DNA from 2 places in the Mariniflexile sp. genome. Region 2 is predicted to be linked to the other one. Evidence: riboswitches for the same ligand, from Rfam matches in the RefSeq annotation. Region 2 holds a riboswitch; the other holds the start of a gene.
What was found. Region 2 has a riboswitch for S-adenosylmethionine ahead of ACU1LP_RS02755 (homocysteine S-methyltransferase family protein). Riboswitches for the same ligand answer to the same signal wherever they lie in the genome.
Positions count from the first base shown of each region.

Region 1: linked by a shared signal. The riboswitch ahead of ACU1LP_RS08080 (O-acetylhomoserine aminocarboxypropyltransferase/cysteine synthase family protein) and the one ahead of ACU1LP_RS02755 (homocysteine S-methyltransferase family protein) in region 2 are both predicted to bind S-adenosylmethionine.

Region 1 covers NZ_JBFVFE010000015.1:57,332-73,719, reverse strand. The annotation lists gene ACU1LP_RS08120 (sulfate adenylyltransferase subunit 1) at 1-1,013, opposite strand, end outside; gene cysD (sulfate adenylyltransferase subunit CysD) at 1,134-2,039, opposite strand; gene ACU1LP_RS08110 (phosphoadenosine phosphosulfate reductase domain-containing protein) at 2,281-2,901, opposite strand; gene ACU1LP_RS08105 (DUF2061 domain-containing protein) at 2,910-3,173, opposite strand; gene ACU1LP_RS08100 (RrF2 family transcriptional regulator) at 3,338-3,754, opposite strand; gene ACU1LP_RS08095 (hypothetical protein) at 3,994-4,767, opposite strand; gene ACU1LP_RS08090 (trans-sulfuration enzyme family protein) at 4,960-6,132, opposite strand; gene thrA (bifunctional aspartate kinase/homoserine dehydrogenase I) at 6,289-9,690, opposite strand; gene ACU1LP_RS08080 (O-acetylhomoserine aminocarboxypropyltransferase/cysteine synthase family protein) at 9,786-11,060, opposite strand; SAM riboswitch class I at 11,386-11,507, opposite strand; gene ACU1LP_RS08075 (hypothetical protein) at 11,803-13,353, opposite strand; gene ACU1LP_RS08070 (2-isopropylmalate synthase) at 13,502-14,677, shown strand; gene leuB (3-isopropylmalate dehydrogenase) at 14,749-15,867, shown strand.
Region 2 covers NZ_JBFVFE010000003.1:138,857-155,244, forward strand. The annotation lists gene ACU1LP_RS02705 (pyridoxal phosphate-dependent aminotransferase) at 1-1,061, opposite strand, end outside; gene ACU1LP_RS02710 (prephenate dehydratase) at 1,058-1,885, opposite strand; gene gldA (gliding motility-associated ABC transporter ATP-binding subunit GldA) at 2,170-3,066, shown strand; gene pta (phosphate acetyltransferase) at 4,079-6,169, shown strand; gene ACU1LP_RS02725 (acetate/propionate family kinase) at 6,173-7,360, shown strand; gene ACU1LP_RS02730 (head GIN domain-containing protein) at 7,346-8,092, opposite strand; gene ACU1LP_RS02735 (acyloxyacyl hydrolase) at 8,175-9,275, opposite strand; gene metF (methylenetetrahydrofolate reductase [NAD(P)H]) at 9,311-10,267, opposite strand; gene metH (methionine synthase) at 10,853-13,528, opposite strand; gene ACU1LP_RS02750 (antibiotic biosynthesis monooxygenase family protein) at 13,608-13,889, opposite strand; gene ACU1LP_RS02755 (homocysteine S-methyltransferase family protein) at 13,947-14,960, opposite strand; SAM riboswitch class I at 15,013-15,128, opposite strand; gene ACU1LP_RS02760 (DUF3810 domain-containing protein) at 15,696-16,388, shown strand, end outside.

The sequences.
Region 1 (16,388 bases), on a different contig from region 2:
TGTTGCAACACGTATTTTGAACCCACTTCCAAAGGTGCTGAATCCATCCAACAAATGTTGGCTGTAAATTGTTTGTCAATTGTTGGCAGATCGCCTTCTTTAACAATCATATCTCCTCTGCTCACATTAATATCATTTTCCAAAGTGATGGTAACCGATGAACGTCTTGAAGCGGTTTGATACTTTTGATCGTAGAAATAAATGTCCTTAATTTTTGATCTTGTTTTTGATGGCAATACCAAAATATCATCACCAACACTTAATTCGCCCCCATATATTTTACCTGCATAGCCTCTAAAATCGTGGAAATCTTCGGTTTTTGGACGAATAACATATTGCACCGGGAAACGTGGCGTACCCACATTATAAATATCTTTTTTATCCAGTTGCTCCAAATGCTCCAATAAGGCCTCCCCTTTATACCAAGGCATTAGTCCGGATTTGTGAACAACATTATCACCTTTTAAAGCACTTACGGGGATAAACGTTATTTTTTGGTCTTGGTAATCTCTCTTGCTCATTAATTCAGAGAAGTCTGCTTTGATTTTATTGTAAACTTTTTCAGAATAATCAACCAAATCCATTTTATTGATAGCAACCACCACATCTTTAATTCTCAATAGATTATTGATGAAGAAATGACGATTGGTTTGCTCAATAACCCCTTTTCTGGCATCAATTAAAATGATGGAGGCTTGCGATGTTGAAGCGCCTGTTACCATGTTCCGTGTATATTCCACATGACCAGGCGTATCGGCGATGATGTAACTTTTTTTATTTGTTGAAAAATAGATATGCGCCACATCAATAGTGATCCCTTGTTCTCTTTCTGCCACCAATCCATCGGTTGCCAACGAAAAATCCAAGTAATCATACCCTTTTTGTTTACTTGTTTTTTCAATAGCTGCTAATTTATCGGTGGTTAATGATTTTGTATCGTAAAGTATGCGTCCTATTAAGGTGCTTTTTCCATCATCTACACTTCCTGCTGTTGCAATTTTTAATACTTCCATTTTTGTTTAGTATTAAGTATTAAGTCGGTAGTATAAGACGCTACCAATTTCTACTTATATGTTTTACTTATAATCTTATAGTTCTTTTTGTACTTAATTCTTTGTACTAACTTCTTAATACTAGAAATAACCCTGTTGCTTCCGTTTTTCCATAGCTGCTTCCGAGCGTTTATCGTCTATACGCGCCCCACGTTCTGAAATGGTGGAATCCCTAATTTCTTCCACTACTTTAGAAATTGTAGCCGCTTCCGATAGTACCGCTGCGGTACAGCTCATATCGCCCACCGTTCTAAAACGTACCATTTCCTCTTTAACCTCCTCATGCGCATCTCTGTAAACCACTTCATCATCGGCAGACCAAATCATGCCATCTCTTAAAAACACTTTACGTTTGTGTGCAAAATAGATAGAAGGAATTTCTATATTTTCTTTTTTTATATAAGACCAAACGTCTAGCTCTGTCCAGTTTGAAATAGGGAACACACGCACATTCTGACCTAAATTGATTTGACCGTTTAACATATCGAACAATTCCGGACGTTGGTTTTTTTCATCCCACTGGCCAAAATCATCACGTACAGAAAAAATACGTTCTTTAGCTCTAGCTTTTTCCTCATCCCGACGCGCTCCACCAATACAAGCATCAAATTTAAATTCTTCAATGGCATCTAAAAGCGTGGTGGTTTGAAGTTGGTTTCTACTGGCGTATCTACCGGTTTCTTCAGTTACTTTGCCTTCATCAATGGAATCCTGTACGTTTCTAACAATTAATTCCAATCCTAATTCCTTTACCAATCGATCTCTAAATTCAATAGTTTCAGGAAAGTTATGCCCCGTATCAATATGCATTAATGGAAACGGAATCTTGGCCGGATAAAAAGCTTTAACCGCTAATCTCACCAAGGTAATGGAGTCTTTTCCTCCGGAAAATAACAAAACAGGTTTTTCAAACTGTGCTGCCACTTCGCGCATAATATATATGGCTTCGTTTTCCAATGAATTGATGTGGTATGTGTCTTTGTTCATAATATGCCCCCTAGCCCCCCAAGGGGGAACTCTTACTCGGGTCGGTTAAGAGTTTTGTTATTATTTTATTCTTGATTACTTCGTACTTCTAACTTCGTACTTCTAACTTCTTATTGACTTACTTCGTGCCTTTAACTTCGCACTTCCAACTTCTTATTTACTTACTTCGTACCTTTAACTTCGTACTTCTAACTTCTTATTTACTGCGTACTGCTAATAAACCTTAAACTTATAAACTCATTTAAGCATGCAACCCACACTCTCTATTTTCCAAAGCTTTGGTTGGATCGAAATATTTGAATTCGTTTGGCAATTTATTTTCTTCCAAATAGGTGTCTAAATCGGCATCAGACCAATAGTAAAACGGACTTACCTTTAAAACGCCCTCTTTACTAAGGCTAAAAATACCAATGCTATCCCTAAACGCAGTTTGGCCTTGGCGCAGGTTTGTAAACCATACTTTAGGCTTGTGATCTTCCATAGCGCGTTTAAAAGGCTCCAACTTAACCTGTTCTGTAAACAAGGTATGTTCTGGCGCATCTACACTTGGAATTCCCATAACAACATCTCTGTGAGCTGCTGTTTGTTTTGGCACGTACAAAAACACGTTTAAGTTTAAATCTTTAATTACTTTTTCGGCGTGTCTGTATGTTTGTGGCGTATTATAACCTGTATCGCACCAAACGACTGGTATATTGGATTCAACCAAACTGACTGCTTGCAAAATAGCGGCTTCGTAAGGTCTGAAATTTGTTGTTACCACCGCTTCTTTATTAAGCTCAAAAGCCTTCTGGATAATTTCAGAGGGCATTGCGTTTTTAAAAAGCGTATTTAATTCGTTTATGTTTTCTTGTGTCATCATCTTCAATGTTATTTTCCCCACTTAATGGTATTCCAAATGCGCTCGTGAAAAAAGTATAGAACCATTTTGGTAACTAATTCTACCGAACCAATTTTAAAAGCTAAAGCTAGATGACCCGTTACTATCCACGAAATTAAAATAGTGTCCAAGGTTCCAATAATTCTCCAACTAATAGACTTCACAATGCTTCTTAGCGGTTTCTCTTTGGCACTGTCGGTTTTATATGTGGCTTTCTCGTTTTGATCTGAATTTATTAACACGTGCTCAATCATTTTACTTACTATTATATTATTCCTATCGATTTAATAGGAAATGCAAATTTAAAACTTTTTACGAATTATCAAACTATTATTGAAAAAAAATGTAGGAATGAAATATTTTTAGATTTCAACTTAAAAAAATGGGGGGGAAAAGCCATCTATTACGAAAAATGAAATTACTGAGGGTTTGAAAAATTCTCTAAGGTTGTATTTCTAAAAACTTCGAGCGTACTATCGCGTACTTGGATCATCAGTTTATTAACGCTGCACAGATGCTCGTCTACACAATCGTCGCATTTCTCATAAAAATTTAAACTTACACACGGCACCATGGCGATAGGTCCTTCAAGAACACGCATTACTTCTGTCATTAAAATTTCCGAAGGTGCTTTTCTTAAATAATAGCCGCCATGTTTTCCTTTTTTAGATCCTAAAATACCCGCCTTTCTTAAGGTAAGTAAAATACTTTCTAAAAACTTTTGGGGAATTTGTTCACTTTTGGCAATTTCGCCCACTTGCACTGGCACGCCACTCCCGCTTCTAGCGATAAAAGTGAGTGCTTTTAATCCGTATTTTGTTTTTTTGGATAGCATGGTGCTAATATACTTAATTTAGAAGTTTGAATAATTATTTTTACCATCAAACTTGATACGGATACCTTTCATATATGCTGCTATCTTCATTTATTGAATTTCCTTTTGCCACATCTTCTTTAAAGTGTTGATATAGCATTTTGGTGTTTTTAGTCCTTCAACCGTAACAAACCCATTGATTTTTTTTAATCAAAGTTGATATATTATATTCTTCAGGGCAGTAATACCTCATTCAATTATCATCCTTTTATAACAGGTCTTTTTTCCAGATCATAAACTATGGTAGAAACATTAATTTGAAACCATTGCCTGAACATTTTATAAGATCGTTTTTGGGGCCATTCTTTTTTAATTTCATGATATTCGGTTAATTCCATAACAAAAAATCTGTCATATTTTTTTGCAAGCCATTTTTCTAAATCTTTAATGCCATCATCAACCAAATAAATGCTGGCTTCGTTAGTTTCAGCCATCTGGTTGTCTGGATTTAAACTGTTGAACCAATCAAGAAAAGGTTGCTGTGGTTTTAGGGAAATCGCATAACGATCTATATAGTTTTCGCCAAAATTTTCTTGGTTTCGTAATTGGTCCTCTTGTTGTACTTTTTGTTCTATGCTTTTTAAGAAACCTATTAAATCACCGGCTAAAACCACAAGCTTCATTTCACCATTTTCTTTTTCTTCTATATCATAATCAATAATATATCTGTTGTAGTTAGCAAATTTGGTGGTTTTTTGTTCAAGCATTTTATCGAAAACTGCTTTTTCAGCACCTAATTCCTTCAATTGAGAAAAGGTTTTTTTAAATTCATCGGCGGGCATTTCTTCTTTTATGGTTGCAAAATTCCAAGCGTTTATTGAAAATTCAAAAACATCCTCTACATCGTAATCTTCCGGGAAGTCCTTTATAAAAGGCTCCATAAAATCATTTAAAGCGTCAGAATACTTTAACTGATTGCTTTGGTTTCCATTTTTTTTACTGAATAAATCGATAACTTTATTTGCTTTTTTCATCTTTTCACTTAGAACTCATCTTGATTTTTTCTATTTCCTAAAAAATGGCTGAAATTCGCCCATATCTCGTCTATTTTCTTATGCGGAGCGATGCTATGCCTCTCAAAAATAGTCTCATCTGAACATCCCGATATATCGGGATTCGGTTAAAAACAAAAAGTCAAGATGAGTTCTTATTAAATATTCTACAGACTAACTTTCCAAAGCTTGTTGCAAATCTTGAATAATATCATCCACATGCTCCAACCCAACCGAAACCCGAACCAAACCATCTGTAATGCTTACTTCCAATCGGTCTTCTTCAGACAATTTACTGTGCGTGGTAGAGGCTGGATGTGTTACAATCGTCCGCGTATCTCCAAGATTAGCAGATAGCGAACACATTTTGATAGCGTTTAAAAAATTTCGTCCAGCTTCTATGCCGCCTTTTACTTCAAAAGCGACAATATTACCCCCTAATTTCATTTGCTTTTTGGCGACTTCATATTGGGGATGCGATTTTAAAAACGGATACTTTACCCAATTTACTTTGGGATTATTTTCTAAAAACTCCGCTACTTTTAAGGCATTTTCACAATGCCTATCCACTCGTACCGCCAAAGTTTCTAAGCTTTTAGACAACGTCCAAGCATTGAATGGGGATAACGCAGGTCCTGTATTCCGTGAAAACAAATAGATTTCCCGCATTAAATCGGCATTACCAACTGTGATGCCTCCTAAAACCCGTCCTTGTCCGTCCATTAATTTAGTTGCTGAATGGATTACCAAATGCGCACCAAACTTAATAGGTTGCTGTAAATAAGGAGTCGCAAAACAGTTGTCTATTATTAAAATAAGGTTGTGTTTTTTGGCAATATTCCCCAACAACTCTAAATCAATAATATCAATTGCTGGATTTGTGGGCGATTCAGCATACAAAATTTTGGTTTTTGGTGTAATGAAACTCTCGATGGTTTCTGGTTTATTGATATCGAAATAACTTGTTTCAATATGCCATTTAGGAAGATATTTAGTAAACAAGGTATGCGTTGAACCAAAAACGGAACGTGCGGATACAATATGATCACCACTTTCCAACAAAGCTGTAAAGGTTGAAAAAATGGCTGCCATTCCGGTTGCAAATGCATAACCAGCTTCAGCACCTTCCATTTTACATACTTTCTCAACAAACTCCGTGGTATTTGGGTTGGTAAACCGGCTGTAAATATTGCGTTCTTTTTCTTCGCTAAAAGACGCACGCATATCTTCGGCATCTTCAAATACAAAACTGGATGTTAAGTATAACGGACTTGTATGTTCTAAAAACTCAGTGCGCTCTAACTGTGTACGAATGGCTTCGGTTTCAAATTTTTTTTCTGTACTCATTTTTTTGTTTTTGCCGCAAATTCGCAAATTTTTAATTTAGTGATGAATGTGCGTATTGCTAGCTAAATTTGTTATTCTTTGTCACTGCTTGTCCCGATTCATCGGGAAATTCACGAATAGTTATTTCTTTTAATTTGCGAATTTGCGGTTTATTTGTTAATTGATGTGTTTAGAAAGTCTTAAAATATCCCCGAAAACACCTCTTGCGGTAACGGCTGCCCCTGCACCTGCGCCTTGAATGACGATGGGCTGTTCGCCATAACTTTCTGTGAATATTTCAAAAATAGCGTCAGATCCTTTAATATGACCTAACGTGCTATCTTCTGGAATGGATATCAATTTAACTTCTAAATTTCCTTTGTCTTTTGATAAATCGCCCGATAAATCACCAATATATCTTAAAACGTGGCCTTCTTTTTGATGCTCTTTAATATTTTGAAATTCATCATCCAAAACATGTAATTGTTTTAAAAATGATTCCACTGGAATATTTTGATAGGCTTCTGGAATTAAATTCTGAACCGAAACATCTTCAAATTCATTTTGCAAATCTAATTCTCTTGCCAAGATCAACAATTTTCTAGCCACGTCGTTTCCTGAAAAATCCTCTCTGGGATCGGGCTCCGTAAATCCTTTATCAATGGTTTCTTGAACAATTTCACTAAATGGTTTGTCTTGAACCGAAAAATTATTGAATAAATAACTTAAGGTTCCCGAAAAAACACCTCTAATTCTGGTAATATTTTCGCCAGATTCGTGCAACAACTTAATGGTATCAATCAACGGCAAACCGGCGCCAACAGTGGTTTCGTATAAATATTGTTTGTTGTTTTCTTTTAACTTCAATCGCAAGTCTGTATAAAACTCATGCGAAATGGTATTGGCAATTTTGTTGGACGACACCAAATCGAAACCAGCTTCTATCAACGGTTTATAATTTGAATAAAAACTGGAACTTGCCGTATTATCTACCGCTATCAAATTTTCTAAATGATGTGTTTTAGCAAAGTTTATTACATCTTCAATAGAACTTTCAATCGGTGAATTTTTTATAGATTTCCCCCAATTTTCATCCACACCTTTTTTGTTTAAAAGCAATTTTTTTGAGTTTCCGATAGCAAATATATTAAGATTGATGCCCTTTCTTTTTTCAATGTCATGCTTCGATTTTAATATTTGATTGATAAGCGCACCTCCTACCAAACCATGACCAAAAATGGCAATATTAACTTTCTTTGAAATTCCGAAAATCTCGCCATGGATCACATTCATCGCTTTATGGAGCTGGTCTTTTTTAACCACCAAACTCACGTTCCGTCCCGTTACCGTATTATTGAACAACAACGGGGTAATCTGGTTTTTAATAAGGGCATTGAAGGGTTTATGGAAGGAACTGAGTTCAATTCCTATAATCGAAATAACCGAAACATCATCCACCACCCCAATTTTATTAACGTCTTGTGAATAGAAATCGCTTTCAAACTCACGTTCTAAAGCGATAACCGCTTGGGTTGCTTGGTCTGCATGGATTATTAAACCAATCCCTCTTTCGGAAGACCCTTGCGAAATAATACTCACACTTATATTTTGTTTCGCCAATGCACCAAAAATTCGAGCGTCCACACCGCTTTTCCCTAATAAACCACGTCCTTCTAAATTCAATAAGGCGACATTGTCCAAAACCGATAAGGAAGTCACATCTTTTGAATTTGGTTTTGCTGTAATCAATGTGCCTTCATCTTCAGGATTAAAAGTATTTAAAATACGAAGATTGATGTTTTTTTCAACAAGTGGAATAATGGTTTTAGCATGTAAAACGGTTGTTCCGAAATTCGCCAACTCGTTCGCTTCGCTAAAAGACAGTTCGCGTATTTTTTGGGCATCTTCAACCAAATCGGGGTTTGCGGTGTAAATACCATTTACGTGGGTGTAATTTTGCAATTCTTCAGCATCTAAATAATTGGCTAAAAGTGCTGCGGTATAATTACTTCCGTTTCTTCCCAATGTAGTAGTTTCGTTCTTGGTATTTGATGCGATAAATCCGGTGACCACATGTATAACATCGCCGCCGTTCTTTTTATAATAGTTTTTTACGTTGTCTTTTGAAAGTTGTGAAATAGGTTGTGCATCGCCAAAAACCCCATCGGTTTTAATGAGTTCCCTCGCATCAACCGCCGAAGCTTTAATGCCATGCTTTATCAATAAACTGGAAATCAATTTAACGGAAAGCAATTCACCTTGTGCTAAAATTTCGTCCTTGGTTTTTTTGCTGTAATCACTTAATAAACTAACGCCTTCAAACAATTTATCCAATACGGAAAATTCCTTGGAAAAATCAACGTCTTTTAGAGGTTCTGTTTGATAGTCCTTAAACAGTTGCAACAACAGTTTATAATCCTGCCCTTTTACGGCTTTGTTTAAAATATCCTCTAAATCGTCGGTAGCAGTTCCTCTAGCAGAGACTACCACCGTAATCTTCTCGCCTTCGTTTACCTTGTTTTCAATAATTGAAATAACGGTGTTCAGTCCGTTGCCATTAGCCAACGATTTTCCGCCAAACTTTAATACTTTCATGCGTCTTTTTTTAGAATTTGGCACAAAAATGCCTTCTACTATTTTTTCCAATTGCTCGTATTCCATTAAAAAAGCATCATGTCCGTGTACCGAATTGATCTCGTTGTACGTAACATTCGGATTTGATACCGCCAACTGCTTGTGTGTTTGCCTGTTTTCTTCGGCAGTAAAAAACAAATCGGAATCAACCCCAACGATGTGAATGTTTCCATGGATATTTTCCAAAACATTAAAATCGGTGGGCCTGTTTTTAGTCACATCAATGCTTTTTAAAAGCTGATTCATTAATTTATAAGCTGACAACTGAAAACGTTCCTGTAACTTATTACCGTGGTGCAACAACCAACTTTCTACATTAAAAATCTCCAATTTCTCATTTTTTGAACGTTGGAAACGTTCTTTAAAAGAGGCTGGCGTTCTATAACACAACATAGCATGCATCCTAGCATCGTGCACCGGATTTCTGGAATTCAATAAAAACTGTTCTTGGATTTGGCAATTGGCGATAAGCCAATCGGTGGATTTCCAATCGGTTGCCACAGGTATTAAATGCTCGGTAATGTCCGGATTTAAAACAGCCATTTCCCAAGCAATACCGCCACCCAAAGAGCCTCCGATAAGTGCAAAAAGTTTATCGATTTTTAATTCTTTCAAACCGATTAAAAATAAACTCGCAATATCTCGGGCTACAAAATCTTTATAATTATCTATCACAAAGCCATCGAAACCATTCCCCGGAATATTGAATGCCAAAACGGTGTAGAGCTTGGTATCAATCACCTTATCATCGCCCACCAGCTCTTGCCACCAACCGTCCTTTCCCGTTACATTGCTATTGCCCGTTAAAGCGTGATTGACTAACACCACGGACGCCGACCCCAAAGTTTTGCCAAATACTTGGTAGCTTAACTTTATTTCGGGGTTAACGACTTTACTTTCGGTGGTAAAGTTTGGGATTATGATATGTTGTAAATTTGTTTTCAAACTGGTGTGTTAGCTTTTTTTTTTTGAGACCTGTCAAGTTTCCTTATTAAGACCTGTCAGGTTTTAAAAACCTGACAGGTCTATTTACAGGTTGTTTAAATTTTACTAAACGCTGCTTTTAAATCTGCTTTTAAATCGTCTATATCTTCAATTCCAACGGACAAACGAATTAAATCTTTAGGAGCTCCTGCAGCATCTTGTTCAGCATCCGTTAATTGTTGATGCGTGGTACTTGCTGGATGGATAATCAGCGATTTGGTATCGCCAATATTCGCTAACAATGAAAACAATTTAGAGTTATCTGCAATCGCTTTAGCGGCATCAAATCCGCCTTTGGCACCAAAGGTAACAATACCGCTTTGCCCTTTGGATAAATATTTGTCTGATAATGCTTTGTACTTGCTAGATTCCAATCCTGGATAATTTACCCAAGCCACTTCCGGTTGTTTTTGCAACCATTTTGCAAGTTCCAAAGCATTTTCGCTATGTTGTTTTATTCTTACCGGAAGTGTTTCTAAACCTTGAATGATTTGAAAAGCGTTAAACGGACTTAAAGCACCTCCAAAATCCCTTAATCCTTCTAAAATCAATTTAAAAGTATAAGCCGCAGCACCTAATGCTTCATGATACACCAAACCGTGATATCCTGCTGAAGGTTCTGTAAATTCTGGAAATTTTCCATTTGCCCAATTAAAAGTTCCTGCATCAATAATAGCACCACCTAATGAGGTTCCTTGGCCACCAATATATTTTGTTAACGAATGGATAACGATATCAGCACCATGTTTAATAGGATTCAATAATACGGGTGTTGCCACCGTATTATCAACAATAAAGGGAACGCCCGCTGCTTTTGAATGTTTAGCAATCGCTGCTAAATCCAACACATCCAATTTCGGGTTTCCTAAAGATTCCACAAAAAATGCACGGGTGTTATCTTTTACAGCTTTTTTAAAATTATCAGGATTATCGGCATCAACAAATGTGGTGGTAATACCCAATCGCGGAAGCGTTACTTTTAATAAATTATACGTTCCACCGTATAAACTGCTGGAAGCTACAATATGGTCGCCAGCTTTCAACATGGTTAACAGTCCTGTTGAAATAGCGGCTGTTCCCGAAGCAAACACAACTGCGCCAATACCACCTTCTACGGCTGCTAAACGCTCTTGTAAAATCTGGTTGGTTGGGTTGTTAAGACGGGTGTAAATAAAGCCTAATTCCTTTAATGAAAATAGGTTTGCAGCATGGTCCGAATTATTAAAAACATACGATGTTGTTTGGTAAATTGGTACGGCCCTGGTACCTCCGTTTGCTTTAAAATCGTGTCCTGCATGTAATGCGTTGGTTGCTAATTTTTGTGTACTCATTTTTCTAGTTTTTTTAAGCCTCACCTAGAAATATTTGCAATATTTCTGACCTCTCCAAAGGAGAGGTAAAAGACTTTTGGTTAATAATAAATCACTCCTATCGAAGTGTACTCAATGAACTGGTTTAAACTTTTCCCATTCGCTAAAAAATTGCCCTTTTTCACCCACTTTTCGCCTTTTTTTCCTTCCATAGCGCTGCTATGTAACTCAAAAAAGACTTCAATTGGTCAAAAAATGACTAATTTTCGCTTAAATGTGAAAAGCTTAAATCAGTTCAATAGAAAAATGTTAAAAAGAAAATAAAATTGCTTAAAGCAATTTCGTTCGGTTATCTATCTAAAATGCTAAATTGAACTAGCTATTTAAGTAGAATTTAGCACCTTCTTTACGGATAAAGGGTTGCTAAGGCTTCAATGGGTCTAATCCCTCCGCCTTTCTTGATAACATTTCAATAAGTTATTGAACTTTGTGAGTGCAAATATTCGGTTAGAAAAAGTTAAAATCCTAATTTTTTTAGAAAAATTTTGCAAATAAAGTTGGTGTTAATCTTTTTTGAATACAATTTAGGGCAAACGTATTCATACTAATAGTCCTATTTTTAGCCACGAATGTCACTAATCAGCACGAATTATTGTCATAAAATAATCACACGAATTGAAAAATCTAAAATTTTTTCTAATATTAGTGGAAATTCGTGACATTCGTGGCTTAACATTTTTAGCGCATTTATCCTAGAGCCATTTTACTTGTTAAATCGCATGTCGTAAAACTTGTTTTGAATAACTAAAGCAATTGGCCTATTTTGAATTTTAGACTCTAACCACGATATAATATCCAAGTACAAAAACGCACGACTTTGGTAGGGGTCGTGCTCAAATTCCTTCAGTTTTTTATGAAGCTTAATAAATTCGTTTCTTACTTCATTGGGGTAAATATCGCCTAAACCTCTTAAAAATTTAATAAACTCCCGTTGTACATCGTACAAATCTTCCATTTTAATTAAAAATTTATAGGTACTACGAATCAGCACATCCAAATTATAGTCCATACCCGCTTCGTAATGCGCTACCAAATTCAGTATTCTAGCAAAACACAACAAGTCCTCACGCATTTGCAGGGTTTTGTTACTGATTATTTTTTCTAAATATTGAATGCACTTTTTATTTTCGCCGGCGCCAAAATACATACTGGCTATTTTATAATAAAATACCATAATGTGGTGTTCGTCAATTCTATCATTATAATCTTTTAACCGTTCTAAAACCTCATCTACCAAAGGCAAACCTTCTTCAAAACTTCCTTCCATAAAGTGTAAATTGAATTTGTTGTTGTAAATATATAGAAATGTTAAACCATCAATATTATCATCAACAGGAAACCAATCCTCTTTTGTAACAGATTCAAATCGTATTAAAGATTCTTTAAATTTATCGTACTGCCTTAAATAAAATAAAGCTTCAAGTAAATAATGGTTTCCTCTTAAAAAAAATACGGGATTTAAACTGATTTGATCTTTATTTTCATAAAAAAGTTCTACCCATTTTGTGGCATATTTATAGCATGATAGAAAATCGACCGTTAAAAAACTATACCATAAATAAGCTTTGTAAAGCCACAGTTTTTCTCGAAAACCTAAATTATGGATATCGTATTTGGGAAGGCGGGCATTAAAATATTTTATAACACGTTTGCTTTCCTTGTCGTTTTTAACATAGCCCGTTTTTAAAAACAACCCGTACAATTGAAGCGATAAATTGGATAGCTTGCTTGCCATTACATTTTGCTGGCTGAGTTCCTTGGCTTGAATGGATAACTCGTCGGCCCGATTGCTTAAACTTCGGGTTATGTATTGCGATTCTATAATTTTTTCAAGCTCCACAATCTCGTAAGCCACATTTTTCTCTTCATTGGCAATGGCTACGTTTTTTGCTTTGTCCAATATTTTTAAACTTTGTTTGTATAATCCTTTGTGGTATAAAATGGTGGCAAAATCCAATTGTTCGCGAATTTGGATCCTGATATTTTGATGCGAAGGGTTTAACCGTAAGCTTATTAAAATCTGTTTGTACAAATGGGCTTTTAAATTAGATAATTGCTCTTTTTTTACAATACCTTTTTTTAGAATCGCCGATTCATCATATATCGAAAGTTTTTCAAGAATATTAAAAAGCGTTAAAAATTTTGAATCCTCATTCACCCCCAAACGCCCTACATAAAGTTTAAATTGTCGCTTTTCAGACTTTGAAAGCGATTTCACCAATACAAACAAATTATCTTTTTGCTCTTTTGTCATAGTTGTAAAATACTTATTAAAAAATTGATTATCAGATGCTTAAACAAGCTATATTTGGGTTAAACATCGTAAAAAAAGTGAGTTGCATTATCATTTAAGCAAACCAAAATATACATTCGTAGTACAATAGAAAAATTTATTTTATTAAATGTCCAATACTAACGTCCAAATTTTTGACACAACGCTTCGCGATGGCGAGCAAGTCCCAGGCTGCAAATTAAATACCGAACAAAAACTGATCATTGCTGAACAGCTGGATTTGTTGGGTGTTGATATTATTGAAGCTGGGTTTCCTGTATCAAGCCCTGGCGATTTTAAATCGGTTGAAGCCATTTCTAAAATTGTTAAAAATGCAACAGTCTGTGGATTGACACGTTCTGTTGAAAACGATATAAAAGTAGCTGCCCAAGCATTAAAATACGCCAAAACCCCGCGAATCCATACTGGTATTGGCACCTCCGATTCCCACATAAAATTCAAATTCAACTCCAATAGGGATGCTATACTAGAACGTGCATTTAAAGCGGTAAGTTACGCAAAATCTTTTGTTGAGGATGTGGAATTTTATGCTGAAGATGCTGGAAGAACAGATAACGACTATTTAGCACGTGTTTGTGAAGCTGCCATTAAAGCGGGCGCTACGGTTTTAAACATTCCTGATACTACAGGATACTGTTTACCGCACGAATATGGCGCAAAAATCAAATACCTAAAAGAAAATGTGAAAGGTATCGATAAAGCCATTTTATCGTGCCATTGCCATAACGATCTAGGATTGGCAACCGCCAATTCCATTGAAGGTGTTATTAACGGTGCGCGCCAAATTGAATGTACTATTAATGGTATTGGCGAACGTGCTGGAAATACTGCTTTGGAAGAAGTAGTAATGATCTTAAAGCAACACCCGTATTTGAATTTAGATACTAATATAAAAACTGAAATGCTTTACGGCATTAGCCAGTTGGTATCGGACAGTATGGGCATTTACACCCAACCAAACAAAGCCATTGTAGGCGCCAATGCCTTTGCACACAGCTCGGGAATCCATCAAGATGGGGTAATTAAAAACCGTGAAACTTACGAAATTATAGACCCTAAGGATGTGGGCGTAACCGAATCTGCTATAGTATTGACTGCCAGAAGCGGACGTGCGGCATTAGCATACAGAGCAAAAAACGTTGGATATGAATTAACGAAGCTTCAGCTAGATGAGATCTACATAAATTTTTTAGATTTTGCCGATAACAAGAAAGAAGTTAATGATGATGACATCCATTTTATTATAGAAAAAAGTAGCGTGTTTAAAGAAATTATTTCAGCATAAAATAAAGATTTCCGCCAGAGTTTATCTTGAGCGATAGACGAAAGGCGGGAATGACAAAATAAATAATTGAAATGAAACTAAATATTGCCGTTTTACCGGGCGATGGTATAGGTCCGGAAGTTATAGCACAAGCCGTTAAGGTTTTGAAAGCTATTGCTATGGAGTTTAACCATGTATTTACATTTCAACATGCCTTGGTTGGTGCCAGTGCCATTGAAAAAACAGGCAATCCCCTACCCGAAGAAACCGTTGATATTTGTGAAAAAGCCGATGCTATTTTATTTGGAGCCATTGGGAATGCTGCTTTTGATTTAGACCCTTACGCAAAAATAAGACCGGAACAAGGGCTTTTAAGATTACGCAAATCACTCGATTTATATGCCAATATACGCCCTATAATTGCTTATGAGGATTTACTGAACAAATCATCTTTAAAGAAAAAGCAAATAGCAAATAGCAATATTTTAATTTTCCGTGAACTAACGGGCGGTATTTATTTTGGTGAAAAAAAATTAAGTGATGACGGCAATACAGCCTCTGATATTTGCGAATATACCCGCTTTGAAATTGAGCGCATTGCCCACTTGGCCTTTAAAGCAGCACAATCCAGAAAACGCAAATTAACCTTGGTTGATAAGGCAAACGCTTTGGAAAGTTCCCGGCTTTGGCGCAGGGTGGTGCAAGAAATGGCACCACAATACCCAAACGTTCGATTGCATTATATGTACATGGATAACGCCGCCATGGAGCTTATCATGAACCCAAGGCAGTTTGATGTTATTTTAACGGAGAACATGTTTGGCGATATCCTATCGGAAGAAGCCAGCGTTATAGTAGGTTCCATCGGCTTGTTGGCATCGGCTTCCTTGGGCGAAAAACATGCCATGTTCGAGCCCATTCATGGTGCCTATTCAAAAGCGACCAATAAAGGTATTGCAAACCCTATAGCTTCTATTTTGGCCACCGCGATGCTGCTTGACCATTTTGGATTGGACGATGAGGCGGCATTGGTAAGGGAAGGTGTGGATAAATCATTAAAACTGCATATTACCACACCCGATTTAAATACAAAATACGATAACATTACCACCACAAAGGTTGGCGATTTCATTGAAGATTTTATAAACCATCCCGATGAAACCAACTTAAACTTTACCAACATACATTTAGGACAGTCCACAATTATTTAATTATTTGAGTTAGTCACCAAGTTAAAATCTTTCAGGATCGTCCTTAAAAGCGCATTTTCACGAGTGCGCTTTTTTAATGCACATTATACCAATTGTATGTATAAAAGAGTTCAGTACATGACAAAAATATCTTCTATAATTTAAAAAGCAATATCATTGACCCCTCCGCCATTCGGCATACCGAAAATTCGGTACAGGCTATCCCCTTGAAAAAAGGGGAGGAATTATTAAGTGGCTTATTTTTAATGTTTTGAACTTTTCATTTTCATTTTTGTCATGTACGGAAATAAAAGAGTCTAAAGAAACGAAGAAATCTTTTGTCAAGACGATGAAAAAAACCTTTGCATAGCATAGCTACGGAACTGTTTTTTGAAGATTTATTGGCGAAAAAGAACAAGTTTATTGGGCTGTTTTATATGTGCAATTGGTATTATTTGGGCGTTCCCCTATCGGGTCGCGCTTTCCGCACTACACGGTAGTTTGCTCCAATCGCTAACGCGGGCATATTTACCAGCTATTTG
Region 2 (16,388 bases):
AAAATAGTTCCGGGCGTTATGAATATATGATTGTTTTTCAATATTAAATCAATATATTCTTCCGACTTAACAAATGGTGGCAGTTTTGCCCAAACAAAAAGTCCCGTTGCATTTTGGTCATACGTGCAATTTAATGCATCAGCCAATTGCCATACCAAATCCCTGCGTTGTTTATACACATTATTTAAGGTGACAAACCACATTTTTGAACATTTTAAGGCTTCAACCGCTCCTTTCTGGATGCCGTAAAACATCCCAGAATCCATATTGCTTTTTACCTTCAAAATATTATTGATGTGTTTACTATCGCCAATCACCATACCTACACGCCATCCTGCCATATTAAAGGTTTTGCTTAACGAATTCAATTCCAAACAAACTTCTTTTGCGCCTTCAACCTCTAAAATACTCCTCTGGTTATCATTTAAAACAAAGCTATACGGATTGTCGTTAACAATTAAAATACTATGTTTTTTACCAAACGCCACCAACTCTTCAAAAACATACTTACTTGGTTGCGCACCAGTTGGCATGTGCGGGTAATTGACCCACATCAGTTTTACTTTGCTTAAATCCAATTTCTCTAAAGCCTTAAAATCCGGCATCCAGTTGTTGGCTTCATCAAGCTCATAAAAAACAGGTTTTGCACCTACTAAATTGGTTACCGATTGGTAGGTTGGATACCCTGGATTTGGTATTAAAACCTCATCCCCTTCATTCAAATATGCCATCGAAATATGCATAATCCCTTCCTTACTTCCCATTAATGGTAAAATTTCGGTGGACGGACTTAAATTCACATTAAAATGTTCTTTGTAAAACCAAGCCATGGCTTCGCGCAACTCGGGCAAGCCTTGGTAACTTTGGTATTTATGGGCACTTGGGTTTGAAAACCCCGCATTCAAAGCATCAATCACTTTTTGTGGCGGTTGCATATCTGGGCTACCAATACCTAAATTAATAATGGGCTTGCCACTTGCAATAAGAAGGTTTACCTCTCTCAATTTTTTTGAGAAGTAGTATTCTTCAACGGTGTTTAATCTGTTCGCTGCTTCAATCATTTTTTGGCATTTTTATATTCGCCCAAAACTTTAAATCCTTGTGCCATAATATCTATAATGGATTTTGCTTTTTTAAATTCCTCATAAGTTTCAAAAGTAACATCCACAAAAAAGGCATACTTCCAAGGTGTTTCAACAATGGGCAACGACTGTATTTTTGTTAAATTGAGTTTGCAATCGCTCATCACATTCAAAATAGCCGCTAAACTGCCTCGTTTATGGTCGGCTTCAAACCGAACCGATGCCTTGTTTATTTGGTTTTCCGGCACTTCGGAATTGTTGCGCTTTACAATTACAAAACGGGTTTCATTATGTTTTATGGTCTGGATGCTACGTGCCAAAATATCCAACTCAAAAATTTCGGCAGCAATAGTACTCGCAATAGCCCCTACGTTTTTTAGTTGTTTTTCCTGAATGCGTTGCGCTACTTCGGCGGTATCCTTATCTTCAATCAACTTAATATGCGGATGCAGTTTAAAAAATTCCATACACTGTAATAACGCCATGGGGTGCGAATACACTTCCTTGATTTCCTTAATGTTCTGATTGGGCAATGCCATTAAATTGTGCTGGATATCCAAATAATGTTCGCCTACAATGTGCAGCCCAAATTTGTTGATCAACGCGTAATTCGGGATGATAGAACCCGCAATGGAATTCTCCAAAGCCATGATAGCAGCATCACACTCTTTGGTAATTAAAGAATCGACTACGCGGTCGAATGTTAAACATTCTATAGCGTCAACAGGCTTGTCAAAAAATTGCTGTGACACAATATGATGAAAAGATCCTTTTACGCCCTGTATGGCCACTGTTTTTATCATATACAAAAAAAAGTCCCGATTTTCATCGAGACTTAGTATTAAAATTTATGCTTATAAATTATACATACAAGGTCTCGTTTTTTCTAATAAAGAAAAAATAAAATCCGCTAAAATATGTATAAGTTGCTGTTGCCTTCATAATTATGTGGCTAAAGTAATTAATATTTCAAGAAATCAAAACAGGATAAAACCTTTTTTTCATATTTATTAAAAGTTTTAAATATTTTACAGCAAAACTTACATTACATTGGATAATCATTATTTTTGGATAAATAATTTTAAACATGTCGATACAGGTAGAAGGTATTTCGAAACTTTACGGAAACCAAAAAGCATTGAACAACATCTCTTTTAAGGTGGAGAAACCAGAAATTGTTGGGTTTTTAGGACCCAATGGAGCCGGGAAATCCACTATGATGAAAATTTTAACAACGTATCTTGACGCCAACGAAGGTTTGGCCAAAGTAAATGGCTTTGATGTGAGTGGCGATAAGCAACACGTACAGCAAAGTGTTGGCTATTTGCCCGAGCATAACCCGTTGTATTTAGACATGTATGTTAAGGAATATCTAGCCTTTAACGCCGATATTTATAAGGTAGGGAAACAACGTATTGAAGAGGTTATTGAGCTTACCGGGTTAACTGCCGAAGCCCATAAAAAAATAGGACAGCTCTCCAAAGGGTTTCGCCAGCGTGTTGGGTTGGCAAATGCGATGTTGCACGATCCTGAGGTTTTAATTTTAGATGAACCTACCACTGGCTTGGACCCGAATCAATTGGTGGAAATTAGAAACCTCATCAAATCCATTGGTAAAACTAAAACGGTATTTCTTTCCACACATATTATGCAGGAAGTAGAAGCCATGTGCGACCGTGTGATTATTATTAACAAAGGAGAAATTGTAGCGGATAAAAAATTAACGGAACTACGCGAAAGCAAAGAACAAACGGTAATTGTGGAGTTCGATTACCGGGTTGAAGATGTGTTTTTATTAAAACTACCAAAAGCAAAAACCGTTGTGAATACGCATAATTTTGTTTATGAAATTACATTTGCCACTGCCGAAGATATGCGCTCGCATGTGTTTGACTTTGCGCACGACAATAAATTAAAAATTTTACAGCTCAACCAAAAAAATGCGAGTTTGGAGGCGCTTTTTAGGGAGTTGACTTTGAAGTAATGGTGGGTTTTTAGTTGTGATTTTTTCATTATTAAGCCCATTAATTATAATTACAGCAACATCTTGTTTAGAAAAATAAAACTGTGAATAAAATTTGTGAAAACACATTCAAAAAATTTAATTTTAAAGGTTGTACTTCCTGTAACGATTATTTCTTTCGAGATTTTCACTAAATGGTAGTATGTTGCACCAGTTGATGCACCAGATTCTGTAATGATTGGATTTCCTTTACCCTATTTTTGTGAAGGTTGGCACACCTCAGGTTCTGAACAATTTTTCATCTTAGAATTTTTATTTGATTTCTTTTTATATTTCATGTTTTGGCTTCTAATAATTTATTTGATTAATGGATTTATAGTGAAAATTCAGTTCAGTAAAATATTTAGAGTTACATTACTTGTAATTGCATTTTTACTTTTATTAACTAATGGAATTTTCACTTTTATGCCAGAAAACGTTTTTTCAATAAAAAGAGAATTCGGAATAGAAATAAAAGAAAGTCAATATAAGTTTATTTGGCAAAATATTTTAAGACCAGAATTAAGATAAAAAATCCGGGTAATAAATACGATGTGGAATTTGCCAACTGAGGTAATTATCATATTGAAAATTAAATATTATCTGATAAGTGCTTTAAATAGCTGATAGGCTGCGTTAGGGATTACCCATACATTTTATTGTTGATTTGGAAATCGTGAATGCTTCGCTTTTGAAGCGGTATCCTTTTTAAAACTTAGGAAAACGAACTTTGGACAGAACTGAAAATTGGCAGATTGCTTTGTCGTGCCTCCGCCTTGACGTTTTAAAAAGATATAACGGAAAGCCCGACCTCCCGATAGCTATCGGGATGGTAACGCCCAAAATTGTATTGAAAATATGACCAAAATCATCTTTACTAAAATATCTAGACGGTAATTTTGCAGCATCATATTTTAAATTATTAACAAAACCGCATTGTTTTTCGTTAAAAACATCTTAATCGATTATCTTTGCTACACTACAAAAACAAGACATGAGTAAAGGAATTTATGTGGCTACCATTGAACCTAACAGCGGAAAATCTGTGGTTGTTTTGGGTTTAATGCGCATGCTTTTAGGGAAAACGGCGAAAGTTGGTTATTTCAGACCCATTATTGAAGATTTGGATTCGGGCGAAATGGATAACCATATCAGTACGGTTTTATCGCATTTTGAGATTGATATCAATTATAAAAAAACATACGCTTTTACCAGAAATGAGGTACTTGATTTGTACAATCAAGGAAAATCGGGTGATGCGATTGACGAAATCATTAAAAAATACAAATACCTTGAAGAACGTTTTGATTTTGTTTTGGTTGAAGGCACGGACTTTTCGCACGAAAACTCCAGTATTGAACTGGATTTGAATATTTTAATTTCAAAAAATTTAGGTCTTCCGGTTATTATCGTGATGCAGGGAGATAAAAAAGATAATAAGGAAATTGCTGATAGCGTTCAATTGGCGTATGATACTTTTAGAAATTCTGTGGATGTGCTGTCGATAATGACCAATAAAGTAGACCCAAAAGAAGTTTCAACCTTAAAAACGCTTTTGCAGAAACGCATCCATATTGATACGGATATTACGGTTATCCCTAAAATACATTCGCTATCCAGCCCAACGGTTAAAGAGGTTATTAAATTACTGGACGGGAAAGTGCTTTTTGGAAAAGACATGCTAAACAATCTTATTGATAATTTTAGCGTGGGCGCTATGCAATTGCGCAATTACCTAACGCATTTAAAAGAGAACGGTTTAGTTATTACGCCTGGTGATAGAGCCGATATTATTTTAGGGGCTTTACAGGCCAACATCTCTAAAAATTATCCGAAGATTTCTGGGATTATTTTAACAGGTGGACTGATTCCCGAAGAACCTATTTTAAAACTTATTGAAGGTCTTTCTAGCGTGGTCCCCATAGTCAGCGTTAAGGATGGCACGTATTCCGTTACCAATCACATTGGAAGTATAAAGTCTAAAATATACGCTGAAAATACCGAGAAAATTGAAACGTCCATCTCTACGTTTGATATACATGTGGACACCGATAAATTGGCAGACCATTTAATTACGTTTCAATCGGACATATTTACACCCAGAATGTTTCAGTACAATTTATTGCAACGTGCGCTTAAAAATAAAAAACACATTGTGTTGCCCGAAGGTTATGATGAACGTATATTACAAGCCGCAGCACGATTGATAAATGCACAGGTTGTTGATTTAACGCTTATTGGCGAAGAAAGCAAGATTAAAGAACGCATTGAAAAATTCGATATCCCTTTAGATATCAACGATATAAATATTGTATATCCGCCAACTTCACCACACTTTGATGATTATGTAAATACGTATTATGAATTGAGAAAACATAAAAACGTTAATTTGGAAATGGCACGGGACGCCATGTCGGACGTGTCGTATTACGGCACCATGATGATTTATAAAGGGCATGCCGATGGTATGGTCTCTGGCGCGGTGAACACCACACAACACACTCTGCTTCCGGCATTGCAGTTTATAAAAACGAAGCCAGGGGTAAACATCGTATCGTCCATTTTCTTTATGTGTTTGGAAGATCGGATTTCTGTTTTTGGAGATTGCGCCATCAACCCAAACCCCAATGCTAAGGAATTGGCAGAAATTGCCATTTCATCGGCACAAACCGCGAAAGGATTTGGCATTGAACCAAAAATCGCTATGTTATCCTATTCGTCTGGAGCTTCCGGAAAAGGCGCTGATGTTGAAAAAGTGAGGGAAGCTACCGAAATAGTTAAAGTCCAAGAGCCAACCTTAAAAATTGAAGGCCCAATCCAATACGATGCTGCTGTAGATATGCGGATAGGAAAAAGCAAATTGCCAGGTTCTGAAGTTGCTGGTCGTGCAAGTGTATTGATTTTTCCAGATTTGAATACGGGCAACAATACCTACAAAGCGGTACAAAGAGAAACAGGAGCATTGGCAATCGGACCCGTTTTACAAGGATTGAACAAACCTGTTAACGACCTAAGTAGGGGCTGTACCGCAGACGATATTTACAGCACCGTTATTATAACCGCCATTCAAGCACAAGACATTTAAAACATGCAAGTACTTATATTAAACTCTGGGAGTTCGTCCCTAAAGTTTCAGTTATTTTCAATGCCCCAAGAAACCATTCTGTGTTCGGGCATCATAGAGCGCATAGGGATGGACGATGCCCTTTTCAAATTTAAAACGGAGAAAAATTCCATTGAATTTGAATCCAAAATTTTAAACCACAAAGCGGGATTAAAATTAGTGGCCGAACATCTTTTGGATAAAAATACAGGCATTATAAAAGCTCCCGAAGACATCGCTATTGTGGGTCACCGTGTAGTACATGGCGGTATTTATTTTAGTAACACCACCGAAATAACACAAGAAGTTAAGGATAAAATAAAAGAGCTGTCTTCTTTGGCACCACTACACAATCCTGCGAATTTGGAAGGTATTGAAGTTGCCGAAGATATATTTCCTACCGCCAAACAAGTGGCTGTTTTCGATACGGCATTCCTTCAATCCATTCCGGAAGTCGCTTATAAATACGCCATTCCTAATGAGTTTTTAACCAAACACCACATTCGGGTGTATGGTTTCCATGGCACAAGCCATAAATACGTTTCAGAAAAAGCGATTGATTTTTTAGGTAAAAAGGAATCGAAAATCATTACCATCCATCTAGGCAATGGCTGTAGTATGACCGCTGTTAAAAATGGTAAAAGTGTGGACCATTCCATGGGATTTTCGCCGTTGGGAGGTTTGATTATGGGCACGCGTTCTGGCGATATTGACCCAGCCCTTACCTTCTATTTAGCCGAAAAACTAAACTACGATTTAAACGATATCAATACCATGTTGCTTAAAAAAAGTGGGATGTTGGGACTTACGGGCTTTAGCGATTTGAGGGATATTGAAAGTGAAGCGGCGAAAGGAAACAAAGATTGCATATTGGCTTTACAAATGAATGCGTATCGCATAAAAAAATACATTGGTAGTTATGCCGCCATTTTAAACGGATTGGATGCTATTGTTTTTACAGCTGGTATTGGCGAAAATTCAAACTATATGCGCCAATTAATTTGTGAAGATCTAAACTTTTTAGGCATTCAACTAGATATGGATAAAAACAATAAGCGTTCCAAAGACATTCGAGCGATAAATAAGGAAGGTTCCAAAACCAAAATCTTGGTAGTGCCAACCAATGAAGAATTGGAAATTGCCAAACAGGCGGTAGATTTAATTAAAAATTAACTTTCCTTTATAGAGCTGTTCAACATTTACAATGGGCGGATGTGTTATAGCAATAACATTCCCCGTACCGGATATGGCACCTATTAGGGATTGCTGCGGATTTACAATGATATCGTTTGAGCTTCGATTCCAAAATACCACATTTTGGGCCATCAGATTTTGCGCTTCAAAGCGCGACGTACCTGCTGCCAAGGTTATATTTAAGTCGGTTGTTTTTCCTGATACAAAACAGTTTGAGATGTTATTGAATACAGCGCTGAAAGAGTTGTTGTCTATTTGCAGTCTGAAATTTCCGTTGGTAAAAGTATCTGGAGCATTATAATCTTCCGCTAAAATAGTTAAGCTTGGGTATGTTAAAACCCCATCCGAACGCACCTCGTATTGTGTGGAGCTCCGTATTTCGGTTATATTTGGTGCTGTAACATATACTTTGGTTATTCCATAAGTGCGTACATAATTGCAGCTATTGTTATCGGTAAGAATCAATTTTCCGTCAACAACAATAGCTTTTACATCATTTAACAAATTTTTACCGGTTTCAACAACAACTTTTTGTTCCACACCTTCTTTAATGATGAGTTCAATATCCCGATTCACTAAAATTTTATCAAAAACTGGTACTGAAACTTCCTGCTCAATGACGGTTCCCGTAGTTTGAAAACAATCGCCTGCATTTTCACTATTACAGGAAAATAGTAGAATTAAAATAAATATGTTTAATAGTTTTTTCATTTTTTTTGTCATTCCTGAGGATGTAGAAATCTGTTTTTATGTTTTTAGTTTTTCATCATGAGATTCCTGCTTGCGCAGGAATTTACAAGCGAACGCCAATACCAATTTCTACCGCTTCAGCTTTTGCCCCATGCGATTTCAGCGTTATAGCACCAAACCATTTTTCGTTTATATAACGTTTTAAGCCCAATCTCAAATAGGTTCTTCCTTCAAAATCAAACGGATAATACACATAATACCCTATCTGCGTTTCTAAAGATGTTTTATTGATAAACAATTCATGGCCTACAAAAACCCCCACACGTTTATAATCTTCATTTCCCGACACATTTTCCTCAGGAAACGACACGCTTTTGTAATAAATAAGCTCTTTCAAAAAGTTTGAAAAAAACACATCGGATCCAAATTGTAGCGCACTTTTAACATTGATACGCTTATCGGCATACGCAGAAACTATATAAAATGGAAACTGACCACTACCAACTACATCGCTTTCATTAACACCGCCTCTAAAAACTACATTGTATTTTATGGGTTGGGTGAATGTCTCTTTTTCGCCATCGGCAATCGTGGTGATATAAGCTGGTTCCTCATCCTCTAAATTATAAATAACCCCCAAATTTAAAGTAATGGAATTTACGCTGGCATTGGGCGCCTTTACATTCGCATTGGAATAATGGATTAAAGAAACCCCGGCCTGCAACCCGAAGTTATCGATAATGCGCTCCTTTTTATAATTAAGCATCATCATGGTGCTGCTTAAAAGATGCGTACCAAAAGCGATATTTCTATAGTTGGCTTCTTTATCGTATGGTTTTGGCGTGTACCCAATGCCTTGACCGATTCTGAACATGACATTCCGATTAAAAAAATAGAAATTATAATGCGCGTAAAGCGATGTATTGTTTCCCAACACCTCATTTTTAAGGTCTTGATAGATAAATGTAAAACCATAATCGGGATAATTATAACGCTGTTCCCAATCGTTAAACCCATACGTTTTTTTGTTCCAACTTAAAATAACACCTTCCGGATGCCCGTTTATTAAATGCAGAATATCATTATTGTGCAATGCGATGTTTCCTTTGAAATAGTTAACATCTACGTAAGAGGTCTGTTGTTTTTCTTGTGAAAAACCAAATAGTGTTGATACTAAAAAAGTGTAGGTTAAAAATGGCTTCATGAAGGGTTAGCTGTTAGGCAAAAATAACGGAATATTTAAAACAACTGTGATGCAATCGCTTTTATATTATCACTTTTTCCCATAGAGTAGTAATGTAGCACTGGCACACCAGCCGCTTTTAATTCTTTGGATTGCTGGATGGCGAACTCAATACCAACCTGCCTAACCGCAGCGTTGTCTTTACAACCCTCAACGGCATCAATTAAATCTTGCGGTAAATCTATTTTAAAAACCTGTGGTAATATTTGTAAATGGCGCTTTACGGCTATGGGTTTAATTCCCGGAATAATGGGTACATTTATACCTAGTGCTCTTGCTTTATCTACAAACCCAAAAAACTTAGTGTTATCAAAAAACATTTGGGTAACTATATAATCGGCACCTGCATCCACTTTCTCTTTTAAGCGTTTTAAATCGGTTACTAACGAAGGCGCTTCCATGTGTTTTTCAGGGTATCCCGCAACCCCAATGCAAAAATCGGAATTATGCTCCACCACCACATCATCATGCAAATACTTCCCTCTGTTTAAAGCAGCTATTTGCGCTACCAATTCGCTGGCAAAACAATTGCCCCCTTCTACAGGTTTAAAATAAGCTTCATCTTTCATGGAATCGCCACGTAAAGCCATCACATTATCGAGTCCTAAATAATGGCAATCCACCAAAACATATTCGGTTTCCTCTTTTGTAAAACCACCACAAAGCAAATGCGGAATGGCATCAACGCCATATTTATGCATAATAGATGCGCAAATTCCCACCGTTCCCGGGCGCATACGGGTAATGCGTTTATCTAAAAGTCCGTTGCCCTTATCAATATAAACATACTCTTCCCTAGAGGTTGTTACATCAATAAAAGGCGGATTAAATTCCATCAGCGGGTCTATATTGTTATATAGATCCTGAATATTTTTACCTTTTTGCGGTGGAATAACTTCAAAAGAAAACAATGTTTTCCCGTTTGCTTTTTTTATGTGATCTGTTACTTTCATGAGCCTCCCAAACCCCTCCAAAGTAGGGGCTTTAAACAAGTATTTTAAATTTCTGTCTTTAGGATTTAAACAATACATCCCAAAGGGACTTTTTAATTGTTAATCCTATTATTATTTTGGGCGTTACTACTCGCTTATACCTACAAGGTTTTTAGAAACCTTGCAGGAAACGCTCGCAGTCGCGCTTTCCGCTATATCTTTTTTTCGTGCCTCAAAAAAGGATGCCGCTTCAAATGCGAAGCATTCACGATTTCAGATTTATCAAAATAAAATGCATGAGTAATCGCTAACGCAAATTAAAGCAATAACTTTTTAACGGCTTCATAATCTTCTTCATATTCCCAATAAATCCATCTCCCATCAACATAATCGGTTAAAATATATTTTTCACTAACCGATTTTATTCTCCTACCCTAACCCCTCCGAAGGAGGGGAACCAAAACCGCAATCGCTCTTCACCTAGCCTTTTTTGATCGCTAAATATGTCTTTTCATATTGTTTTTTTACCAGACCTCACAGGTTTTGAAAACCTGTGAGGTCTAAACTGCTCATTGGCTCCTCCCCTTCGGGGAGGCTGGGTGGGGATTACTCCTCCGCAATCACTGGATGCAACCACTTTCTAGCCTTCTCCTTAGTGATGCCTTTTCTAACCGCATAATCGGTTAGCTGGTCATTCGTAATTTTTCCTAAGCCAAAATATTTTGCTTCTGGGTTTCCAAAATAATAGCCCGAAACCGCGGCGGCTGGCCACATGGCCAAACTTTCGGTTAGTGTGACGCCAATAATTTTTTCAACATCCAACAGACTCCAAATGGTTTCCTTTTCCAAATGGTCTGGACATGCGGGATACCCCGGCGCCGGACGAATACCTTTATAACTTTCTTTTATTAAATCGTCGTTTGTTAGGTTTTCATCTGTAGTATAGCCCCAATGCTTCGTTCGTATTTGTTTATGTAAATACTCCGCTAAGGCTTCTGCAAATCTATCGGCAATGGCTTGTGCCATTATCGCACTATAATCGTCTTCTTTAGCTTTATAACTATCGGCCAGTTCTTGTGCGCCAAAAATAGCAACGCAAAACGCACCCATATAATCGGTTTTCCAAGTTTCCTTTGGCGCAATAAAATCGGCTAAAGCAATGTTAGGAATCCCTTCTCTTTTACTTAATTGCTGACGCAACGTTCTAAAAACGGCTATTTCCTTTCCTTTTTTCTGAATGGAAATATCATCATCATGAATCGTATTTGCTTCAAACAATCCGAAAATCGCTCTTGGTTTTAATAATTGCTTCGCAATAATGTCTTCAACCATGTCTTGAGCTTCTTTGTAAATAATGGTTGCTTGCTCACCAACAACTTCATCAGTTAAAATATCTGGGAACTTACCATGTAACTCCCAACTTCTAAAAAACGGGCTCCAATCTATAAAAGGCTCTAATTCTTTTAAGCTTAATTGCTTTAAAACTTGAATACCCAATTCGTTTGGCTTTACAATTTCAGATGTTTCCCAATCTATCTTATATTTTCTTTTTCGGGCTTCATTAATTGAAATATATGATTTCTCTTTGCCACGTTTTAAAAACTTTTTGCGAAACTCATCGTAATCCTTTTTTAAATTTGCCACATAGTCGTTGGCGCTTTTCTTGTTCAATAAATCGCCAACCACTGTTACCGCTCTCGATGCATCGTTCACATGAACCACCGCATTTTTATATTGTGGATCAATCTTAACAGCGGTATGTGCTTTTGATGTGGTGGCACCTCCAATAAGTAATGGCAGCGTAAAATTTAGGCGTTCCATTTCTTTTGCCATATACACCATTTCATCTAAAGACGGGGTAATTAACCCAGACAAACCTATAACATCTACATTATGCGCTTTTGCCTCGGCAATAATTTTTTCAGGTGGTACCATGACCCCTAAATCGACAATTTCGTAATTATTGCATGCCAAAACAACACTCACAATATTTTTACCAATATCGTGCACATCACCTTTTACCGTTGCCATCAATACTTTACCTATGGCCTGTTGAAACTCTCCTTTTTCAGCTTCAATAAACGGATTTAAATACCCCACTGCTTTTTTCATAACCCGTGCCGATTTTACCACTTGGGGCAAGAACATTTTTCCTGCTCCAAACAAATCGCCGACCACGTTCATCCCAATCATTAAATGTCCTTCAATAACATCAATAGGTTTTTCGGCCAGTAATCTGGCTGCTTCAACGTCTTCAATAATAAAGGCATCAATACCTTTAACCAAAGCGTGCGTTATTCTATCTTGAATCGGGTTTTCCCGCCAAGATAAATCGACCCCTTTTTCAACTTTAGACCCTTTTACGGTTTCGGCAAAGTCCAATAATCGTTCGGTGGCATCATCACGCCTGTCTAAAATAACGTCTTCTACGCGCTCTAATAAATCCTTTGGAATATCGTCATAAACCTCTAAAAGTGATGGGTTTACAATCCCCATATTCATACCCGCTTGAATGGCATAATATAAAAACACCGAGTGCATTGCTTCGCGCACGCCATCATTTCCTCGAAACGAAAACGACACGTTACTTACGCCACCACTTACACTAACATTGGGTAAATTTTGTCGAACCCAACGTGTAGCTTCAATAAAATCGATGGCATTTCTTTTGTGTTCATCCATTCCCGTTGCTACAGGAAATATGTTTAAATCGAAAATAATATCTTCTGATGGAAAGCCTACTTTATTGACTAAAATATCATACGACCGCTTTGAAATTTCAATCCGTCTTTCATAATTATCAGCTTGCCCAACTTCATCAAACGCCATAATTACCACGGCAGCTCCGTAGCGTTTTACAAGTTTCGCTTCCGCAATAAATTTTTCTTCTCCTTCTTTTAAGGAAATGGAATTCACCACACACTTCCCTTGTACTACTTTAAGACCCGCTTCAATAATCTCCCATTTAGAACTATCAATCATGATAGGCACACGCGAAATATCAGGTTCGGCAGCAATTAAATTTAGAAAACGTACCATAGATTCCTTGCCATCTATGAGGCCGTCGTCCATATTAATATCAATAATCTGTGCGCCGCCATCTACTTGATGACGTGCCACTGCTAAAGCTTCATCAAATTTTTCTTCTTTAATCAATCGTAAAAACATACGCGAACCAGCCACATTGGTACGTTCACCAACGTTTATAAAATTGCTGTTTTCGTTTAAAACCAAAGGTTCTAAACCAGAAAGTTTCATGTATTTTTTTTGGTTTATTTTCATTTTTTATCTCTTTTAGACCTACAAGGTTTTGAATCCCGATAGCTATCGGGGCTTGCAGGTCTTACATCCACATAATCAATTATTTATAATGCTCTACTATTGGAAATGGTTCATAAAAATGATGCAATAATTTTTTCCATTCTTGATATTCTTCGGGTTTTCTAAATCCGATTTCATGATCTTCAATGGTTTCCCAATTCACTAACAATATATATTTATCTTCCTTTTCCAAACATTTCTTCAATTCATGGGATATATAACCTTTCATTGAAGAAATTATCTTTTGAGCTTCTTGAAAATTCTTTTCAAAATCTAAAGAAAGACCAGTTTTTATGTTTAAAGTTGCTACTTCTAGAATCATGATTACTGTTTTGGTTTAGACCTGTCAGGTTTTAAAAACCTGACAGGTCTATTGAGACTATGCTTCGACTGCGCTCAACGTGTCAGCTTTCCTAGGTTTATATTTTGCAGCAATATTTGCAATGACTTTTATATGTTCTGGGGTGGTACCGCAGCATCCGCCAATAATATTTATCAAATCTTTCTTTAAGTATTCTTCAATTTGCTCGCCCATTTCTTCGGGCGATTCATCATATTCCCCAAAAGCATTTGGTAATCCCGCATTTGGGTGCGCTGAAATAGCAAAATCAGTTTTATTGGCAATGGCTTCTAAATGCGGTTGCAATAAATTAGCTCCCAAAGCACAGTTAAATCCAATAGATAATAATGGGATATGCGATACCGAAATTAAAAAGGCTTCGGCCGTTTGACCTGATAATGTTCTACCAGATGCATCCGTTATTGTACCACTAAGCATGGTTGGGATTTCAATCTTCCTTTCATCCTTAACTTCTTCAATAGCGAATAATGCTGCTTTGGCATTCAAGGTATCAAAAACGGTTTCAACTAAAAGCAAATCAACTCCACCGTCAATTAACGCTTCAACCTGTTGTTTGTAAGCAATACGCAACCCATCAAAAGTTACGGCTCTATAACCTGGGTCGTTTACATCGGGCGACATACTTGCAGTACGGTTTGTGGGCCCGATAGAACCTGCAACGAAACGTGGTTTATTTGGTTCACGCTTTGTAAATTCATCAGCAACTTCTTTGGCTATTTTAGCGGATTGAAAATTCAGTTCATACACCAAATCTTCCATTTGATAATCTGCCATAGCAATGGTTGTCCCCGAAAATGTATTGGTTTCTACAATATCGGCGCCTGCTTCAAAATATTTTCCATGTATGGTTTTAATGGCTTCGGGCTGTGTAAGCGACAACAAATCGTTGTTGCCTTGCAATGGCGTTGGGTAGTCCTTAAAACGTTCGCCCCTAAAATCTTCTTCAGTAAATTTATATTGCTGAAGCATCGTTCCCATAGCACCATCTAGCACTAAAATACGGTCTTGTAAAGCTTTATGTATGTTTGACATTTTTGATGTTTTTTTATCTAAATGTCATCAAGAAAAGTAAAAGAAATACTTTTCGTTATCTTTCCAATATTCCTTAAGAATACGCGTAGAACGTAGCACCTTTCCTGAAAATTCGGGAGGTTGCCAAGGTTTCAACGGGTCTATTCCCTCTACCTTTCTTGATAACACTATAATACGTTTATGAACTCGTGTGCAAAAATACTAACTATATTTTTGTTATCCATACTCCACAAGGTCTTTTTTAGCTTGCAGAAATAATTAAGACTTTATTTAATACCTACCAGGTTTTTAAAACATAAGTGTTCGGAAGTTGAAAATTTTTGATAAACCGTTCCCCTCCTTGGAGGGGCTAGGGGTGGGTTTTATATTTTTCATCTCATTTACAAAATGTTTCTATTAATTTACCCACCCCTAACCCCTCCCAAGAGGGGAAATAAAACGTGTTTAATTTCAAATTAAAAGGTTTTTATCCTTTTTTTGTCAATATTTTGTCTTCAGACCTCACAGGTTTTTAAAACCTCTGTGAGGTCTTGAAAACTTTATAAATAAGCCCAGACCATCATTGTTACTCCTGATAACCTCACTGATGTCTATTTTAATTTCGGATTTGGTGAATATAAATATTTAAGGCGGCATCCTTTTTTGAGGCACGAAAAAAAGATAGAGCCAAAAGCAGGAAGAAACCCCAATAAACAAACCATGAGATAGGGTACAAATTTTTATTACTTTTGAAACATGCAGAAAAAGATTAAAACCATTATTGCACTGTCGTTAATTCCGCAATATTTTTTGGTAAAATGGGCAGCCCATTATCCTGAGTTTATAGAAAGGTATTACAGCAATGGTTTTTACCAATATGTTTCCAAACTTTTTAGATATACTTTGGGTTGGATACCGTTTTCGTTTGGCGATTTGGTATATGCCATCGCTATTGTTTATATTTTAAGATGGATTTATTTAAACCGAAAACGCTTGCGGAAAGATACCGTACAGTGGGCTGTTGATGTGGTAAGTGCGGTGGCAATTGTTTATTTCGCGTTCCATTTATTTTGGGGACTGAACTATTACCGCTTGCCGCTACATAGAAGTCTGGGTTTGGAAGCAGATTATACTACGGAGCAGTTAATTAACGTTACGAAAAATTTGATTGAGAAATCGAACGGCATATATACGGAAATAGCTGGAAACGATACGTTAAAGATTGATATTACGCATAGCAAAAATGACATTTTGGATATGGCTCCTTTGGGATATGCTAATTTAAAAAACACCTTTCCAAAATTAGAATACCACCCAAAAAGTGCCAAAAAATCGTTGTTCAGCTATCCGTTAACCTATATGGGTTTTAGTGGTTATTTAAACCCGCTGACCAACGAAGCGCAGGTTGATGGGTTGATTCCCGTTTACTTGTTTCCAACCACAACATCA